Regions from separate parts of the Streptomyces sp. NPDC085931 genome, predicted to be linked through region 1. Evidence: riboswitches for the same ligand, from Rfam matches in the RefSeq annotation. Region 1 holds a riboswitch; the other holds the start of a gene.
The links. Region 1 has a riboswitch for S-adenosylmethionine ahead of ACIGAN_RS33055 (aminotransferase class V-fold PLP-dependent enzyme). Riboswitches for the same ligand answer to the same signal wherever they lie in the genome.
Positions count from the first base shown of each region.

Region 2: linked by a shared signal. The riboswitch ahead of thrC (threonine synthase) and the one ahead of ACIGAN_RS33055 (aminotransferase class V-fold PLP-dependent enzyme) in region 1 are both predicted to bind S-adenosylmethionine.

Region 1 is NZ_JBITSK010000021.1:102,864-106,264, forward strand. It holds gene ACIGAN_RS33050 (glycerate kinase) at 1-793, shown strand, start outside; gene ACIGAN_RS33055 (aminotransferase class V-fold PLP-dependent enzyme) at 748-2,115, opposite strand; SAM riboswitch class IV at 2,246-2,362, opposite strand; gene trpD (anthranilate phosphoribosyltransferase) at 2,442-3,401, opposite strand, start outside.
Region 2 is NZ_JBITSK010000007.1:116,357-119,757, forward strand. It holds gene ACIGAN_RS16345 (trehalose-6-phosphate synthase) at 1-323, opposite strand, end outside; gene ACIGAN_RS16350 (glucosyl-3-phosphoglycerate synthase) at 396-1,340, opposite strand; SAM riboswitch class I at 1,496-1,651, shown strand; gene thrC (threonine synthase) at 1,670-2,956, shown strand; gene ACIGAN_RS16360 (ubiquitin-like small modifier protein 1) at 3,041-3,316, shown strand.

The DNA of each region.
Region 1 (3,401 bases):
CTGCGGCGACTCGGGCACCTCCGACGGCGGGGCGGGCGCGCTCCAGGCGCTGGGGGCCCGGCTGCTGGACGAGCGGGGCCGCGAACTCCCCCGCGGCGGCCGGGAGCTGACCCGGCTGCGCCGCGTCGACGCGACCGGCCTCGATCCCCGGCTCGCGGACGCCGAACTCCTCGTCGCCTGCAACCCGTACAACGTGCTGTGCGGTGAGCGGGGCGTGGCCCGGGTCTTCGGACCGCAGAAGGGGGCGACGCCCGCGCAGGTGGAGGAGTTGTCGGCGGCCCTGGAGAACTGGGCGTTCGTCCTCACCCGGGACGCCGCCGCCCCGGGCACCGAGCTGCGCACCGGCCCGGGCACGGGAGCCTCCGGCGGTCTGGGGGCCGGGCTGGCCGCCCTGGGCGCCCGGCTCCTGCCCCGCTTCGACGTGCTGCTGGACCACCTCGACCTGGACGCCCGGCTGGCCCGCGCCGACCTGGTCGTCACCGCCGAGGGCGCCCTGGACCACCAGACGCCGCGCGGCAAGGTCCCGGCCGAGGTGGCCCGCCGGGCCAAGCGGTACGGGCGCCCGGTCCTGGCGCTGGCCGGCACCCTCGGCGAGGGCGCGCACCAGGTGCCGGGCGTGGACGCCTGCCACGGCATCCTGCCCGCCCCGATGGAGCTGGCGGAGGCGCTGCTGCGGGCGGGCGAGCTGCTCACCGATGCAACCGAACGGGCCCTGCGGATGATCGTCCTGGGCGCCCGGCTACCGCTTCACGCCGAGGTGTCCGGGACGCAACGCCCTTCCTCCGTACGGTAGTTCCACTTGGCGCCGTCCGTGACCAGCTCCTTCACCGCGTGCACGAACCGTTCGACGTGCTCGTCCGGCGTACCGGCGCCGAAGCTCACGCGGACGGCGTTGAGGGACTTCTCCCCCGGCGCGGCCTCCGGCGCCCCGCACTCGCCCTGCGTCTGCGGGTCGCTGCCGAGCAGCGTGCGCAGCAGCGGGTGGGCGCAGAACAGCCCGTCCCGCACGCCGATGCCGTACTCGGCGGAGAGGGCGGCGGCGAAGTGGGAGCTGTTCCAGCCGTCGACGACGAAGGAGAGCACGCCGACGCGCGGGGCGTCGTCCCCGAAGAGGGACAGGATCCGGACCTCGGGCACCTCGGCGAGTCCCGTGCGCACCTTCTCGATCAGGTACCGCTCGCGGGCGACGAGGGTGTCGAACCCGGCCTCGGTGAGGGCCTTGCAGGCGGAGGCGACGGCGTAGGCGCCGATGACGTTCGGGGAGCCGGCCTCGTGGCGGGCGGCGCTCTCGTGCCACTCCACGTCCACGCCCCCGTCCGCACGCCGCGCGACCTTGCGGCTGGCCCCGCCGCCCGCGAGGTACGGCTCCGCCGCGCGCAGCCAGTCGGCCCGCCCGGCCAGGACGCCGGAGCCGAAGGGCGCGTACAGCTTGTGCCCGGAGAAGGCGACCCAGTCGACGTCGAGGTCCGCGACGGACAGCGGGTGGTGCGGGGCCAGCTGGGCGGCGTCCAGCACGATCCGCGCCCCGTGGGCGTGCGCGGCGGCCGCGAGCTCCCGTACGGGCCACAGCTCGCCGGTGACGTTCGAGGCGCCGGTGACGCAGACCAGGGCCGGCCCGTGGGGGTCCCGGCCGGCCAGGGCGCGCTCCAGGGTCTCGACCGCCTCGCGGTGGCTCCTCGGGGCGTCGAGGTAGGTGACGCGGGCGTCGCGCCAGGGCAGCAGCGAGGCGTGGTGCTCGGTCTCGAACACGAAGACCTCGCAGCCCTGCGGGAGGGCGGCGGCGAGGAGGTTGAGCGAGTCGGTGGTGGAGCGGGTGAACACGACCTGGTCGTCGGCGCGGCAGCCGAGGAACCCGGCGACGGTCCGGCGGGCGTTCTCGAACAGGTCGGTCGACAGCTGGGACAGGTAGCCGGCACCGCGGTGGACGCTGCCGTAGTACGGCGCGTAGGCGGCGACGTCGTCCCAGACCCGCTGGAGCGCCGGGGCGCTGGCGGCGTAGTCGAGCGCGGCGTAGGTGACCTCGCCCCCGGTCACGAGCGGCACGGTGACATCCCGGCCCAGAACGGGCAGCGGGGCACAAACGGAGCGGTCGGCGGCAACGGTGGAGACGGACATGGCGAACTCCCGTGAGAGACAGGGGTGAAGGAAGAGAGAAGGGGATGCGGAGGCGGGGCTCTGCGGCCCTATCGCATTCGCTGACTCACGGAAGACTCCTCGTCGACCAGGACCCCTGGTGTTCGCGAGGGGTCCGCGCTTGCCGCAGACCTCGCTGCCTGCGGCCTGGTCTTCACCCGGGGCACCCCGCCACGGACGGAGGGTTGCCGGACAGTCGGCCGGGGCCTCATGACTGTCACTCATGACCTGACACGGGAACGTACGTGAAGTGATCGGCGTCCCGCAACCCGAGTCCGGATCGCGGGACGCACCTCACACGCGGCCCGTCACGCGTTGCTGGCGGCCACCCAGCGCTCCAGGGACCGCTTGGCGGCTCCCGAGTCGATCGACTCCGCCGCCCTGGCCATGCCGGCGCGGATCTGCTCGGCCAGCGTGCCCGTGCCCGGCTGAAGCGCCACCAGCGCCGCGGCCGAGTTCAGCAGCACCGCGTCCCGCACCGGGCCCCGCTCGCCCTCCAGCAGGCGGCGGGCGACCTCGGCGTTGTAGGAGGCGTCCGCGCCGCGCAGGGCCTCCACCGGGACCAGGTCGAGGCCCACCTCGCGCGGGTCGAACGCCTCCTCGGTCACCTTGCCGTCGCGCACGACCCAGACCCGGGAGGTGGCCGTGGTGGTCAGCTCGTCGAGGCCGTCGTCGCCGCGGAAGACCAGGGAGGAGTGGCCGCGCTCGGCGAAGACTCCGGCCACGATCGGCGCCATGCGCGGATCCGCCACGCCGACCGCCTGGGCCCGGACCTTCGCGGGGTTGGTCAGCGGACCGAGGACGTTGAAGATGGTCCGGATGCCCAGCTGCCCGCGGGCCGCGCCCGCGTACCGCATCGACGGGTGGAACTTGGCCGCGAAGCAGAACGTGATCCCGGCCTCCTCGGCCACCCCGGCCACCCGGTGCACCGGCAGCTCCAGGTTGACGCCGAGCTTCTCCAGCACGTCGGAGGCGCCCGACGCCGAGGACGCCGCGCGGTTGCCGTGCTTGACGACCTTCACGCCCGTGCCGGCGACGACGATCGCCGACATGGTCGAGATGTTCACCGTCCTGGCCCCGTCGCCGCCCGTGCCGACGATGTCGACCGCCGGGCCCGGCACCTCGATGACGTTGGCGTGCGCGTACATCGCCCGGACGAACCCGGCGATCTCCTCGACGGTCTCCCCCTTGGCGCGCAGCGCCACCACGAACCCGGCGATCTGCGCGTCCGTCGCCTCGCCGCGCATGATCAGGTCCATCGCCCACGC
Region 2 (3,401 bases), on a different contig from region 1:
GGCGTCTGGTAGAGCATGTGGTGCACGAACCACAGCACCGAGTTGGCGATGCCGTTGTAGGCGTCGGCGTGCACGTCGGCGGGGATGTCCAGCATCCGCACGCCGTCCTCTCCGGCCCCGCGCCGCACCGCCTCCCGGTCGCCGTCGGACAGCGCCGAGCAGACCCACAGCGCGTCCGCGTCCGAGCCGATCGCGGAGAGTCCCGACACCAGCCCGCCGCCGCCCCGCTTGGCGTTCAGCGAACCGTCCTCACCGACCGTGTAGGAGACCGGGCCCCGATTGGAAGCCACCAGTACCCGCGCAGAACCGTACGTCGAACCCATAGGCCTCAACCTAGCCCGCCTGTAAACGCTCAAACGTACGGACCTGCCGCCTTGGGCCGAAAACGGTCCCGGTCAGGCCGCTCTGCGCGCCTGGTACTCGGCGATCTCCACCATCGGCGGACGTTCCTCGGTGTCGACCGAGTACGTGCGCGGCTCGAAGCCGTCCCCGCCCCGCTCGAACTGCGTCAGGGCCGGCCGGATCAGATGTCCCCGGGCCAGCCGCAGCTGGGCGGTGCGGTAGATCTCGGCGGCCATCCGGCCCAGCGCCTGCCCGTCCTGGTGCCGGTGCCTGCGCACCCCGACGTCCACCTGGGCGAGGGCGTCCAGGCCCACCAGGTGCAGCGCGTCCACCAGCATGCCCAGCTCGACGCCGTACCCGACGGGGAACGGCAGCTGCTCCAGCAGTGAGCGGCGGGCCGCGTACTCGCCGCCCAGCGGCTGCACGAACCCGGCCAGCCGCGGCCAGTGCATGTTGAGCAGCGGGCGGGCCATCAGCTCGGTGACCCGGCCGCCCTGGCCGGCGGCCCCGCCGAGGGGGCGGTCGTACATGCCCTTGACCAGCTCGACCTCCGGGTCGGTCAGCAGCGGACCGACGATCCCCGAGACGAAGTCGGACGAGAACTCCCGCAGGTCCGCGTCGACGAAGCAGACGATGTCGCCGCGGGTGACGAGCAGCGAGCGCCACAGCACCTCGCCCTTGCCGCGCACGGCCGGCAGGCGCGGGAGTATCGCGTCGCGGTGCACCACCGTGGCGCCCGCGGCGGCGGCCACCTGGGAGGTGCGGTCGGTCGATCCCGAGTCCACGACGACCAGTTCGTCGACGAGCGGGACCTGCAGCATCAGGTCGTGCCGGATGGCGGCGGCGATGTCGCCGACCGTCTCCTCCTCGTTCAGCGCGGGCAGCACCACACTGACGGTCCGGCCCGTGCGCTGCTTGGCGGCCATGATCCGGTGGAGCGGGCGTTCGTGCGCGGACCAGGAACGGGTGCTCAGCCAGCGCTCGACTTCTTCCAGCACCGTGGCGGCTCCTTAGCGTTCTCTCGGCGGGACGGAATGTGACGCGTCTCGCGGTTCGGACGACTATCTCAACTGTCCTGGTCGTCGGTTACAGTCTTGAACAACGCGGATGACCATCGCATGTCCGGGGTCGCCCGCCGCCTACAACCACATACAGCTCATCCAGAGGGGCAGAGGGAAACGGCCCGATGAAGCCCCGGCAACCCTCCAGTCGGTTCTCGTAGGTCACTGGCGACCACAGCGCGAGGCTCCCGGCTAGGGAAGGTGCCAAATCCGTCTCACGGCGAGATGCGTCGTGAGGAAGATGAGGAGAAAGGGCCTCGCCTCACATGGCTGTGCAGACTGTTGCAAGCACCACGAACTCCACCGTAGACCTCGGCCCGGCCGCCGCCCTGAGCTGCCGCGAGTGCGGTCACCGCGTGCCCCTCGGCCCGGTCTTCGCCTGCGAGGAGTGTTTCGGCCCGCTGGAGATCGCCTACGACTTCTCGGCCTACGACGCCGAGGAGCTGCGCAAGAAGATCGAGGCGGGCCCCGCGAACATCTGGCGTTACGCCCCGCTGCTGCCGGTCCCGGCCGACGTGGCGGACAAGCCGAACCTCAACCCGGGCTGGACCAAGCTCGTGCGGGCCGACAACCTCGCGCGTGAGCTGGGCGTCGACGCCGGCAAGCTCTTCGTCAAGGACGACTCCGGCAACCCGACGCACTCCTTCAAGGACCGTGTCGTCGCGCAGGCCCTGGAAGCGGCCCGCGCCTTCGGCTTCACCACCCTCTCCTGCTCCTCCACCGGCAACCTGGCCGGCGCGGTGGGCGCCGCCGCGGCCCGCGCCGGCTTCCGCTCGTGCGTGTTCATCCCGCACGACCTGGAGCAGGGCAAGGTCGTCATGGCCGCCGTCTACGGCGGCGAGCTGGTCGGCATCGAGGGCAACTACGACGACGTCAACCGCTTCTGCTCCGAGCTCATCGGCGACCCGGCCGGCGAGGGCTGGGGCTTCGTCAACGTCAACCTGCGGCCGTACTACGCCGAGGGCTCCAAGACGCTGGCCTACGAGATCTGCGAGCAGCTCGGCTGGGAGCTGCCCGACCAGATCGTGGTGCCCATCGCCTCCGGCTCGCAGCTCACGAAGATCGACAAGGGGCTCCAGGAGCTGATCAAGCTCGGGCTCGTCGAGGACAAGCCGTACAAGATCTTCGGTGCGCAGGCGCTCGGCTGCTCGCCGGTGTCCACGGCGTTCAAGGCCGGGCACGACGTGGTGCGGCCGCAGAAGCCGGACACGATCGCCAAGTCGCTGGCGATCGGCAACCCGGCGGACGGGCCGTACGTGCTGGACATCGCGCGGCGCACGGGCGGTGCGGTGGAGGATGTGACGGACGAGCAGGTCGTCGACGCGATCAAGGTCCTCGCGCGGACCGAGGGGATCTTCGCGGAGACCGCCGGTGGGGTGACCGTGGGTGTCACCAAGAAGCTGATCGAGAGCGGGCTGCTGGATCCGTCCAGGACGACTGTGGTGCTCAACACCGGGGATGGTCTGAAGACGCTGGACGCGGTGGCGGGCACGGGGCTGACGGCGACCATTCGGCCCAGCCTGGAGTCGTTCCGTGAGGCCGGGCTCGTCTGATCGTTGCCGTCTGCGGGCCGGTGGGGGTTGTTCAAGCAGTTCCCCGCGCCCCTGGGTTCGTCACCAACCGGAGGTTCTGAAGTCATGAGCGTCACCGTTCGCATCCCCACCATCCTGCGCACCTACACCGGCGGGCAGGCCGAGGTCGCCGCCGAGGGGGCGACCCTGGGCGAGGTCATCGCCGATCTGGAGAAGAACCACACCGGGATCGCCGCCCGCGTGTTGGACGACCAGGGCAAGCTGCGCCGGTTCGTCAACGTGTACGTGAACGACGACGACGTGCGGTTCGAGCAGGGGCTGGAGACGGCCACCCCGGACGGTGCCGGCGTGTCGATCATCCCGGCCGTCGCCGGCGGCTGAACCCGCCCCGACCGGTCGACCGGCTTGATTGTTACCTGGAGTAATGCCGGTCACGGAGAGTTCATCGAATTGCCCCCACCGTGAG